One region of the Vreelandella mediterranea genome, then DNA from elsewhere that is predicted to be linked to it. Evidence: predicted binding sites of a transcription regulator. Region 1 holds the regulator's gene; each other region holds the start of a gene.
The links. The regulator LexA, encoded in region 1, represses DNA repair genes until DNA is damaged. The targets are predictions, from matches to a motif close to TACTGTNTANNTANACAGTA.
Positions count from the first base shown of each region.

Region 1 (4,053 bases):
GCCAGAGAATTCGCGTCAGAATCCAGTCGCGGTGCGGATTTTGCGCGCCCAGCTCCGGGGTAAAGACTTCCCCGGTGAAGCGCCGCCCGCGAAACACCGCGTTTTCCGGCAGGCCTTCGCCAATGGCGGCGCGCACGTAGTGCCAGCCTTGGGGCGTCTGACCACTGCCCTCGTTTTGCCCTACGCCGTTTTCACCGGTCGAGACAGCGCACTCGTGTACCACCGCCTGGCCCTGCCAGCAGCGCAGGCGCTGGGTGGCGAGGTCGACCTCGAGCCAAGGGCCATCGGCGGGTGGGAGATCAGCCAGATTGGGCGTCGGCATACGCAGACTCCTCCAAAGCGGGGGGAAGCGGCGCGTTCATGGCGGAAACCACCACCGGGCGTAGCCGCCGGACAAGATCGCGCACCGAGACCTGCTCGTTGTACTCCTTGGCGGCAATATCGCGCAATGCATCGAGCCCGGAAAGCGTGAAGATCACCGTGCCCAGCATGAAGTGAAGCCGCCAGAAGCGTTCCGCGTCGGGAAGCTCCGGCGTTGCCCGACGAACGAGCTCGACGAAACGGGTGAACACATCGCCGTACTGCTGCTGAATATAGCGGCGCAGGTGCCCTTGGGCCTGGCTATAGGCCAGACCCAAAAGACGCATGAAAACCTTCAGGCTATTACGCTCGGCGGGCACCGTCAGCACCGTGGTCGCCATGGCCTCGAGCAGCACTTCGAGGGGAATGTCATCCTCGCCGTAGCGCTCGTGGAGTGCGTCCAGCGCTTCGTGAAAGCGCTGGCTGAAAGGATCGAGATAGCGCGCGAATACGGCCTGGATCAGCGCTTTCTTGGAACCGAAGTGGTAGTTCACGGCGGCCAGATTCACCCGTGCCTTGCTGGTGATATTACGAAGCGAGGTCTCGGCAAAGCCGCGTTCAGCGAACAGCACCTCCGCAGTATCCAGGATACGCGTGACCGTATCAGATTGCGCCATGGCGCCCTCCAGAAAAACGAGTGTTTAAAACATCGCAAAATAGTAGGCCATTAACGCGCCAGTCTCAATCGCAAGAAAAGGTGAACTCCCCTCCTCGATGCCCGAACGGCTTTATAATCCGTGGCTTGAGTCATATACTGGACAGAGGAACATACTGTATACTTAAACACATATATAGCGAGTCACCTTTTTAGTTACCCTTTTACGCTGGAGTCAGACATGTCCCGTCCTCTTACAGTACGTCAACAGCACGTTTTTGACTTTATCGTTAAAACCATGAATGAGCTCGGCTACCCGCCTACCCGGGCCGAGATCGCTAAAGCGCTGGGCTTTCGCTCACCCAACGCGGCGGAAGAGCACCTTCGTGCCCTCGAGCGCAAAGGCGCGATTCGTATCATTCGCCACACCTCCCGGGGTATTCGCCTGCCCAATCAGGAAGGCACCGAAACCACCGAGCCGGCGCCCGCCGCCAACGAAAGCAGCGAAACGCCGGCAAACGGCTTGCCCATCATTGGCGAAGTCGCTGCGGGCAACCCGATTCTGGCCGCCGAGCACATCGACCGCTACTGCCCGCTTCCGGCGGACTACTTCACGCCCAAGGCGGACTACCTGCTGCGCGTGCGCGGGCTTTCGATGAAAGATATCGGTATTCTGGAAGGCGACCTGCTCGCCGTGCACCGCACCGAGCGGGTACGCGACGGGCAGATCGTGGTGGCACGCCTTGAAGACGAAGTCACCGTCAAGCGCTTCAAGCGCGACGGGCACCAGGTAACACTGCTGGCTGAAAACAGCGACTTCGACCCGATCGAAATAGACCTGCGCACCCAGCAGCTCGATATCGAAGGCGTAGGCGTAGGCGTGATTCGCGGCGGCAGTGGCCAAGCGCTCGGCTAAGCCACTCGCCTGTTTGAACGTCGTATAAAAAGCGGGGGGCACTCATCAGTGCCCCCCCGCTTTTTTAGTTAAAGACGACGGTCTTGTTGCCGTCGATCAGCACGCGGTCTTCCAGGTGCCAGCGGATTCCCCTCGCCAGCACCGATTTTTCCACGTCGCGGCCAAAGCGCACCAGATCCGTCGGGGTATGGCAGTGGCTAACCCGATGAATGTCCTGCTCGATGATCGGGCCGGCATCCAGTTCCTCGGTCACGTAGTGGCAGGTCGCACCGATCAGCTTAACGCCCCGCGCGTAAGCCTGGTGGTAAGGCTTGGCACCGGCAAACGAGGGCAAAAAGCTGTGATGGATGTTGATGACTTGGCCCGCGTAGCGGCTACAAAGCGCCGGCGGCAGAATCTGCATGTAGCGCGCCAGCACGATGCAGTCCGCCTCGAGCGCCTCGATTTGCGCCTGTACCGCATCGAACGAGGCCTGCTTGTCGCCTGGGTCGACCGCAATGTGAAAGTAGGGAATCTGGTACCACTCACTCAGCGCGCGCATATCCGGGTGATTGGAGATGATCCCCACGATGTTGCAGTCGAGCTCACCCGCCTGCCAGCGGTAAAGCAGGTCGACCAGGCAGTGGGACTCTTTTGAGACCATGATCACCACGTTGCGCCGCTTTTGCGTATCAACCAGCGCCCACTGCATGTCGAAGGCACTGGCGATCGGCGAGAACGCCTCCTCGAGCGCCTCGGCGGTCATACCGATGGAATCGGCAAGGATCTCGTAACGCATGAAAAACCGGCCCGTTTGCAGATCCGAATGCTGGCTTGCCTCGGTGATGGAGCCGCCGTGCTGGGCGATGAAGCTGGAGACACGCGCCACAATGCCCACTTGGTCCGGGCAGGAAACCACTAAACGGTAGTAATGCGACATAAATTCACTCAATATAAACACGATTTTAAAAATGCCAGGCCTTGTCCGCCATGAAGGGGGTCGTGGCGCTGAGCAAGGGCGCTAGTGTAGCGCAAGCGGGCCTGGCTGGCATCGCCATGATTGTTAGCCGCCCCCGCCTTACCGTATAGTTAAAGCCTTACTTTTCAGGCTGTTCATAATCAATGGATCCATCTCGCGTTCAACTTCGTCCCCGCCGCCGTCCACCCTTGCGCATACTGCCGCTTGGCGGCTGTGGTGAAATAGGAATGAACCTGACGCTTTATGGTTATGACGGCCACTGGATCGCCATTGATTGCGGCATGATGATTCGCCAGGATCTGCCCAGCGCCCCGCTTCAGGTACCCAATACCCAGACCCTGGCCGAGCTCGACATCATCCCCCAAGCGCTTTACATCACCCACGGCCACGAAGACCATATCGGCGCGGTCGCCTGGCTTTGGCCGAAGTGGCAGTGCCCGATTTACGCCACCCCCTTGGCCGCCGGCCTGCTACGCCACAAGTTTGCCGAGCACAGTTTGAGCAGCGCCGCCATTCACGTGATCGAACCCAATGAGGCGCTGGAGCAGGGCCCGTTCACGCTTCGCTATCTGTTGATGACGCACTCGATTCCCGAAAGCTGCGCCATCATGATGCTGGCCGGCGGCTACCGGGTACTCCACACCGGCGACTGGAAGCTCGACCCCGCGCCGCTGATCGGCCCGAGCGTCAATCCCGCACACTTTCAGGCACTGGCGCCGCTGGATCTCGTCGTCGGCGACTCAACCAACGCCCCGCTCCCCGGTACCGCAGGCAGCGAAGGCGATGTCGCAAAAGCGCTCACCCGAACGCTAAAGGCGTGCAAGGGCCGCGTCGTGGTCTCCTGCTTTGCCAGCAACCTGGCGCGCGTGTGGGCGATTGGCCAAGCGGCGGCGCAGAGTGGACGGCGGGTGAGCCTGATGGGCCGCTCCATGGAGCGTATGGTGGGTGTCGCCCGTGGGCTTGGCTATCTGGACGACTTCCCGGCGCTGGTCCCGCCCCAGGATTTGGGCTACCTGCCGCCGGATGAAGTCGTCGTGATCGCCACGGGCAGCCAGGGCGAGCCCCGCGCAGCGCTTCAGCGCTTGGCCCAGGGACGTCACCCCTTCATGGACCTGGAAGCGGGCGATAACGTGATTTTCTCCGCCAAGGCCATTCCCGGCAACGAACGCCCGATTGCCCAGCTCAAACGCCGCTTTACCCAGCTAGGCGTGGCGCTTTTTGACG
Region 1 covers NZ_OZ310198.1:1,509,538-1,513,590, reverse strand. Annotated here, with positions in the region: gene ACWFVE_RS07160 (L,D-transpeptidase family protein) at 1-322, opposite strand, end outside; gene ACWFVE_RS07155 (TetR/AcrR family transcriptional regulator) at 300-977, opposite strand; gene lexA (transcriptional repressor LexA) at 1,197-1,871, shown strand; gene purU (formyltetrahydrofolate deformylase) at 1,936-2,790, opposite strand; gene ACWFVE_RS07140 (ribonuclease J) at 3,057-4,053, shown strand, end outside.

Region 2 (4,053 bases), 220 kb from region 1:
ACACTAGGCTGAGCAGGATAACCGCCAGCGCGCCATAGTCGATGCGCCCTGCAAAGCCCAGAGTGCTCAGCAAACCGCCCAGGTGCTGAACCAGTAAATACACACCGATCAAGAAACTGCCTGCGCGTACCAGGCCCGCCTCGTCCAGCGCCGCACTTGGGGCGCTTTCGTAGCGGTGAAGCCTTTGCCCAATAGCGGGCGCCTTGAACCAGAGCAGCGCCCCGATAAAAAGCGCGGGTAGAACGCCTGTGATGACGATGAGCCGCCACTGATCGAACTCCCCCACGCCAGAAGCGCTCATCGCCGCGGGCCACAGCACCATCACCGGGGTGACGATTAGATAGATTGCCAGCACACGTATCAAGACAACGGAAAAAGCCTGCATGAAACCTCCGTAAAATTCTGATGATACGTTGCTTAACCCTGTTCTAAAAAACGCTTAAACGCAGCCCCCCGGCGATTGCTCGCCGGGGGGCTAACGTCAAGCCAAAGGGCCGCACTGGTTAACGCGCTTCGCTATCCTCGTCGATACCCAGCGCGTTCATCGCTGCGCGGAATACGTCGGTGTTGTCGACCCAGTACTGCGCCGCGTCGTCGACGTCGTAGGTGGCAAGCCCTTCGTCTCGCTCGGCCACGTCCGTGAAGAACTCGGCGCCAGCGCCTTTGGCGTAGAGCGGTACCAGCTCGCGGGTGTGGTTATCCGAGTGCCAACGTACCAGCGGCAGCGCCCCCGCGCCTTGGCTTACGACCGGGCTGTAGGCGTTCTGGTCGGAATCAGGACCTTGTAGCAAACCGTTACCGTGGTCGGTGGTGACGATGATCATGGTCTCGTCGAAGCTGCTATTCGCCTCGACCCACTCGACGGCGGCTTCGACCGCTTCATTGAAATCGACCTGCTCTTCGACCAGGCGCGGCAGGTTATTGGCATGCGCCGCCCAGTCGACGGCGCCGCCTTCGACCATCAGGAAGAAGCCTTCGTCGTTATTCTTGAGCACCTCGAGCGCGCCGCGCGTCATCGTGGGCAGGCTGGGCACGTTGTCGAGCAGGTCACCGGCGGCGACGCCTGGACGGTTGAACTGCAGCGTGGCGTTGTTTTGCGCCACACCCAGCACTTTATCTTTTTCAAGTGTCAGGCCGCCCTGGGCCAGCGATTCGAAATCGTCGCGGGTTTCGATCAACTGATAGTCGGTGTCTCCATCCATCACACGCTGCCAAGTGGCCTGGCCGCCCACGTAGCGAAAGGCGTCCTCTTCGGGGTCGTCGACGCCGTTGCCCGCCTCATCAAAGTAAGGGTGCCCCGCTCCGAATACGACCGTGGCAAGCCCCGAATCGATAATTTCTTCGCCCAACGCGGCGTATTCGTTGCGATTGGCGTTGTGGCCCAAAAACGCGGCGGGTGTGGCGTGGCTTAGCTGTACGGAACTCACCACGCCCAGCGCTCGGCCGCTATCGACGACGTACTCGCCAATATGTTTGAGCGCCTCGTCGTCGTTCGACCAGTTGATGGCGCTATTGTAGGTTTTTTGCCCCGACGCGAGCGCGGTGCCCGCGGCGGCGCTGTCGGTGAAATTCTCACGGGCATAGTTGTAGCCTGCAAAAAAGCCGTCGTAGTCGGCCAGCTTACCTTCAAAGCCCACGCCCTCGACCGCCTCGTCGGACCATAGCTCAGCGGGGTCGAAGCTCACCCTATCGTCATCGCTCAAGGTGGGTTCGGTGGCGGTGGTCAGCGGATACGTGGCCGCGAAGAGCTGCGTATCGAAACCGTCATACACTTCGTGGCCTAGTGCACCGTGACGGTAGTAGCTGGCCGCGCGGAATGTTTCGATCCCCGCGCCGTCGGTAATCATCAAAATGACGTTTTTGGCTGTGTCTTGCTGGGCAAAGCCCGGCGTGGCGAACAGGGCACCGATGGCGACGGTAAGCGCACCGCGTTTGAACGTTTGCATATAACTCTCCGAGTGGCTGTGGCCTTGCTAGTGAACTTAAAAGCCATTAATGACAGTTTGGTGAATATAGGCCACTACTTTTATAAAATGACGCGGTTAAAGGTGGCACTTGCGCTGTAGAGGCATCGTTATATACTGTATTTATATACACTATAAGGATGTAGCAATGGCGCAACCTCTCACGCCGCAAGGCAAGGCGCCTTTTAAAGGCCGAGGCGCCACCTTCGACCCGCACAACCGCTTCGCGCCCTCGAAAAGCGAATACGAGTCCGATGGCTGGTGGCAGGAAGAGGCTCCGACCTCGCTTGCCACCGAAATACGCGAAGAGCCGAGTAAAAGCGCGCTTGCCTGGAACAGCTCGCCGGATCTCTCCTTTGATCGCTCCTTGAACCCGTACCGCGGCTGCGAGCATGGCTGTATCTACTGCTTTGCCCGCCCTTCTCACGCCTATTGGGATATGTCGCCGGGGCTCGATTTCGAGACGAAACTGATTGCCCGGACCGGGTTGATCGAGCATTTGAAAGAAGAGCTGAGCCAACCGGGCTATACCTGCCGCCCTATCAACCTGTCGGGCAATACCGACTGCTACCAGCCCATCGAGGCGAAACACCAAACCACCCGGCGCCTTTTAGAGTTTTTATACCAATGCCGCCATCCGGTCACGCTGGTGACCAAAGGCACACTCGTTCTGCGCGATATCGAGCTTTTGGCAAAAATGGCCGAGCACCGCCTGGTGCGCGTGCTGGTCAGCCTGACCAGCCTGGATGCGAATTTGAAGCGCACGCTGGAGCCACGGGCGGCTTCGCCCCAGGCGCGGCTGAAGGTGATCCGCGAGCTCAACACCGCGGGTATCCCGGTGGGTGTGCTGGTCTCGCCGGTGATTCCCGGGCTTACCGATCACGAGATCGAGCGGTTAATCGAGGCCGCGAGCCGCTCTGGCGCGCGCACGGCAAACTGGATGCTGTTGCGCTTGCCCCGTGAGGTCGCGCCGCTGTTCGAAGAGTGGCTGACCACCCACTACCCCGAGCGCGCCGACAAGGTGATGAGCCTGATTCGCCAGTGCCGTGGCGGCAAAACCAACGAGGCAGCGTTTGGAAAGCGTTTTCGCGGCGAAGGGGTGTTCGTCGATATAATCGACCAGCGCTTCAAGCGCTCCAGCCGCCAGTGGGGTATGCAGCCCCGGGCCGAGCAGGGCCTCAATACCCGGGATTTCAGAGCGCCCCACGCTCAGGGCGATCTATTCGACTTGGCCGGTCCCGGCTAACGTTGGCGCGTTCGCAGCTCATTGAGCTATTCAGGGCGTTATCCGGCTATGACGGTAATGGCAATCAACAAGGCGGGCAGCGCGATAAACACGCCCAGCATCCACATACCAGCGACCTCTTTGCGCTCGACGCTGGCCCGGCCCAGCCACTGGGCACCTTTGACCGGCAGCAGGCGTAAAAACGGTATTCCCCCGATAATCAGCACTGCAAACACGTTGAACAGCAGGTGCACCAGCGCGATTTCCAACGCCAGCAGCGCCGTGGAGCCACTGATGGCCGTCGCTGCGAGCAGCGCGGTCATGGTGGTCCCCAGGTTACTGCCAATCGTGAAGGGATAGATTTGGCGTAGGGTAAACGCACCGGAGCCGGCCATGGGCACCGTCAGGCTGGTGGTCGTCGACGAAGACTGCACCAGTATCGTCACCAGCGCGCCCGACATAACGCCAGTGATCGAGCCGCGCCCGATGGCGCTGAGCATGATCTGCCGGGCGCGCCCTACCATCAGCCTTGATAAAAGCTTGCCGATGTAGCGAATGGTAAGAAAGATCATCGCGACCCCCACGAAGATCAGGGCAGCGCCGAACGCCACCTCCGGAAGACGCGAAAGCGCATTCGCCACAAAATCCGCGACCGGATCGGTCGCCTGACCGACGAAATTGACGCGATCGAGGGAAAGGTCTGCATCGCCGTAAAAGAGCACCGCCACGCGTTCGGCCAAGCGCTCCAGCGGGCTGAATAGAATCTCGATGGGTAGCAGGATGGCGACCGCTAACAGGTTGAAAAAGTCGTGCATCGTCGCGGCGGCAAAGGCGCGGCGAAACGCGTTATCGTCTTTCACATGG
Region 2 covers NZ_OZ310198.1:1,289,710-1,293,762, reverse strand. Annotated here, with positions in the region: gene ACWFVE_RS06085 (hypothetical protein) at 1-385, opposite strand, end outside; gene ACWFVE_RS06080 (alkaline phosphatase) at 504-1,946, opposite strand; gene ACWFVE_RS06075 (PA0069 family radical SAM protein) at 2,113-3,210, shown strand; gene ACWFVE_RS06070 (Na/Pi symporter) at 3,249-4,053, opposite strand, start outside.
Region 2: ACWFVE_RS06075 (PA0069 family radical SAM protein) is a predicted target of LexA. The motif match lies at 2,080-2,099, and genes of this name have one in related genera.

Region 3 (4,053 bases), 420 kb from region 1:
CGACGATACGCTGGCGCTCGACGGGCAAAAGCCGTGCCTCTTGCACGCCGGGGTCGACGTTCCAGGGCAGGTGCAGCGCCCCCAAACATAGCGCAACTGCTTCATCCCAGGGGGCGTCGGTGCCGTGACCGTAGTGAAGACCCGCCACGTAAAACTCGCTGGTCGCCCAGCGCAGATAATCGCGCAGCGTGATCAAGTCGCTGGTTAACGCCGACTCCGGCAGAGTAAGCGTCGAGTGAGAGGTCTCGGCATTGAGGTGCGTGGTCACAAGGGCTCCTGGCTGAGCGCGCGGCGGCGTAAAGCCTTACCGCCGCGGGGTTTTAAAAACGTCGCTTGGTAAACGCCGCTGTGTAAAAATCGTTAAATAATTGTACCTTCGACGCCGCCCGGTTCACAGCGCCGTTAGGGCCGCTATACTGTGCGTTTTCAAGCCACTTTTCACCCCGCTATTTTGTGAGCCTCCCATGTCGCGCCGCCGCCACTCGCCCAATGATGAAGATATCAGCGCCTTTCGCCAGGCGCTTCAGGAGGCGGGCGTGCGGCGCCTCATTAGCAATCAGGCGGACCCGGGCAAACCCAAGCGCGAAAAAGACGCCCAGGCCGCACGGCGCCAGGCGGCGGTCAAAGGTGGCGATCAGACCGCGACCGGGCGCACCTCCGACGGCCGCGTGGAGCCGGTGCGCCCGTCGGAATACCTGGAATTCACCATTCCCGATCTACCCTACCGCACGTTTAGCCAGCTAAAGCGCGGCCAAACCGCCTGGCAGGCGGGACTCGATCTGCACGGCTATACCCTGGAAGAGGCCCGCCTGGAGCTCGAAAGTTTTCTTCGCGACGCCGCTGACCAAAGACTTCACTGCGTACTGGTGGTGCACGGCAAGGCCTGGGGCGCCACGGCGGACTTCCCCGTTCTTAAAAGCCATACCAACGCCTGGCTCAGAGAATGGCCGGGGGTACTGGCATTTTGCTCCGCCGTGGAGGGCGATGGCGGCACCGGCGCGGTGTACGTACTGCTTAGAAAGCGTGGGCCGTAAACGCGGCTGCCAGCCACGGTCTGGCATGCGCCGCTCGAGGGTTTCACACTCCTTTCGAGCCTGCTCATCACTGCCCGTGCTTGCCGGCTTCGCGTTCGCAATATTCACCTATCACACTGGCGACCGTTTCCACGGCCTCGGGCTCCAGGTGTAGGTGGTGGCCCCCCGCCACTATCTGGCGCGTCAAGTGCCCCACCGCCTGGCGAGCCTTCTCCGACCAGCGACGCGCGGCCAGAATGCCTTTGTCTCCCTCGATTAACAGGACCGGGGACTGTATACCGGCCAGAAACGCCAGCACCTGCTCCGGGGTGAAGCGCACCAGTGACGGTTTGAGCAGGCGGATGTCGGTGCGCATTTCGATAGTACCCTCGGCGTTTGCCTGGGTGTTGCGCTCGACCACCGGGTAGATAGTGGCGCGGGTCACCGGGGTGACGCCACCGGCCACCCGGGCGGCCACTGCCGCTTCGATATCGGCGTAGCGCGGCGGCCTGGAAAGCGGGCGTCGGTAAGCCAACAGTCCTTTACGTAGCTGCTCGGTACTCTCGTGGGCCTCGGTGTTGAGCGCGCCCAGCCCATCGATCAGCAGTAGTTGCTCTACGCGCTCGGGGAGTGCGGCGGCCAACACGCAGCTCACCGCCGCGCCCATGGAGTGGGCCAGCAGCGTGGCGCGCTCGAGCCCGAGCTCGTCCAGGGCGTCGAGCACGTCGAAGGTATAATCCCACAGGGCGTAGTCGGCGTTCGCCGGGCCGTGTTCGGAGTGGCCGTGGCCGCGAAAATCGATCGCCACGATGCGGATATCGAGGGCGCGAACCAGAAGCGGCGCCAGCCGTGTAAAGCTTGCGGCGTTGTCCAGCCAGCCGTGCAAGGCAAGCCAAACCGGCGCGTCGGGCCGCCCCCAGGCAAGCCCCGCCAGGCGGCCACCGGCCAAGGAAAGCGGTCTTTCGGCGTCGTTCATGAGCAGTGCCTCGTCGTGTTCATGCGCATTTACCTTGATGACGCTTTATAGCGTAAACGTTACCATGCCAGGCCCAACGCCTGGACCGCTTCAAGCGCCCCTTTTTTAAAAATTCCTGCCTGATGAGTACCGTTATGAAACCTCGCCGTGATACCCGCGTTCGCAATACCGTGTTTTTTATCGCCGTGATCAGCGCCATCGTCGTGGGGCTTTGGCTCGCCCGCTGAGAAAGTGCATACCGTGACCCTTGCATTTTTCTTCTCGAAAACAAATACTGTATATACATACATTATTTTATTCTCGAGGACGTCACGATGCCGTCTCAACCCGCCCACGTTGCGACAGCCTGGCCGTTAACCTTTCAACCGCTGGCGTTTCCCGGCCTGTACGCGCGTGCCGGGTTTAGCGGCTTCCCCTCCCCCGCCCAGGATTACGAGCAGCGCACGCTGGATTTGAACACGCGGCTGATCAAGAACCCGACGCAGACGTTTTACCTGACCGCCACCGGCGACAGCATGGAGGGCTGGGGCATCTTCGATAACGACCTGTTGGTCGTGGACCGCAGCATCCAGCCGCGCCTTGGCCATATTCTGGTGGCCATGTTCGACGACGAAGTGCTGATCAAGCGCTACGCGCTGCATGGCGGCACGCCGCACCTGTGCTCTGCCCACCCGCGCTACCCGCCGCTGCCTCTGGAAGACAGCGACTGCCAGCTTTGGGGCGTGGTGCGCGCGGTCATCCACGAGTACATGCCATGATCGGCCTGGTCGATGCCAACAACTTCTACGTTAGCTGCGAGCGCGTCTTTCAGCCCGCCCTCGAAGGCCGGCCCGTCGGCGTGATGTCCAATAACGACGGCTGCATCATCGCCCGCTCGGAAGAGATGAAAGCCATGGATATCGCCATGGGCGTGCCCGCTTTCAAGCTCGAGACGCTGCGCCGCCAGGGGCGTATCCACCTGAAATCGTCCAACTACGAGCTTTACGGGGATATGTCGGGAAGGCTTTGCCAGCTCTTGCGCGACGCCTGCCCGGCGGTGGCGCCCTACTCCATCGACGAAATGTTCATCTATCTCGACGGGTTGAGCCCTGCGCAGTGCCAGGCCATGGGTGAGGCGCTGCGTCGGCGCATTCGCCGCCACCTGGGGCTCCCCGTTTGCGTGGGCCTCGCCCCCACCCATACGCTTGCCAAACTGGCCAACCACTACGCCAAAAAGCGCGCCCACTACCAAGGGGTATGCCTGCTGCACGCCGACTCCCAGGAGAGCGCCGCGCTTTTAAAGCAGACCCCGGTAAGCGCGGTGTGGGGCATTGGCCGACGGCTGGCCGAGCGGTTGGCGGTCAACCAGATCCGCACCGCTTGGGAGCTTCGCGAGTGCGACCACCACGATCTACGGCGGCGCTTTTCCGTGGTTCTGGCCCGTACTGCGCTGGAGCTTCGCGGCACGCCGTGTCTTGAAATGAATGCGGTGAACGAGCCGCGCCAGCGCATCATGACCTCGCGCTCGTTCGGCCAGCCGACCGGCGTTAAAGCGGACCTTCACCACGCCCTCAGCCGCCACGCCCAGCGCAGCGCCGAGAAACTCCGTGAGCAGCGAAGCCTGGCGCGGGCGGTGATGATTTTTCTCAGCACCAATCGCCACCGCCAGGACCAGCCGCAGTACTTTCCCCACGCGATGATTGCGCTGGCCTCGCCAAGCGACGATACGCGAGTAATACTTACCGCCGTGCGCGAAGGCCTCGAGCAAATCTACCGCCCGAACCATCGCTTCATGAAAGCAGGCGTGATGCTTTTGGATCTGGTCGATGCCGAGCAGTATCAGCTGTCGCTTTTGCATCAGCCCCCGCGCCATCAGCACCACCCCGAGTTGATGGCCACCATGGACGATATCAATCAGCGCATGGGCCAGGGCAAAATCGGCTTTGGCGCCGCTCCGGAAAAAGCCGCCTGGCATTTGCGCTGCGCCCATCGTTCGAACCGCTTTACCACCCGCTGGGACGAATTGATGCGCGCGGGCACCCACCCGGGTGCAATCAAAGCGTGTACTACGCGAAAGTAGCCGCT
Region 3 covers NZ_OZ310198.1:1,093,944-1,097,996, reverse strand. Annotated here, with positions in the region: gene prmB (50S ribosomal protein L3 N(5)-glutamine methyltransferase) at 1-268, opposite strand, end outside; gene ACWFVE_RS05145 (Smr/MutS family protein) at 465-1,034, shown strand; gene ACWFVE_RS05140 (alpha/beta fold hydrolase) at 1,102-1,989, opposite strand; gene ACWFVE_RS05135 (LexA family protein) at 2,304-2,747, shown strand; gene ACWFVE_RS05130 (Y-family DNA polymerase) at 2,744-4,048, shown strand.
Region 3: ACWFVE_RS05135 (LexA family protein) is a predicted target of LexA. The motif match lies at 2,262-2,281, and genes of this name have one in related genera.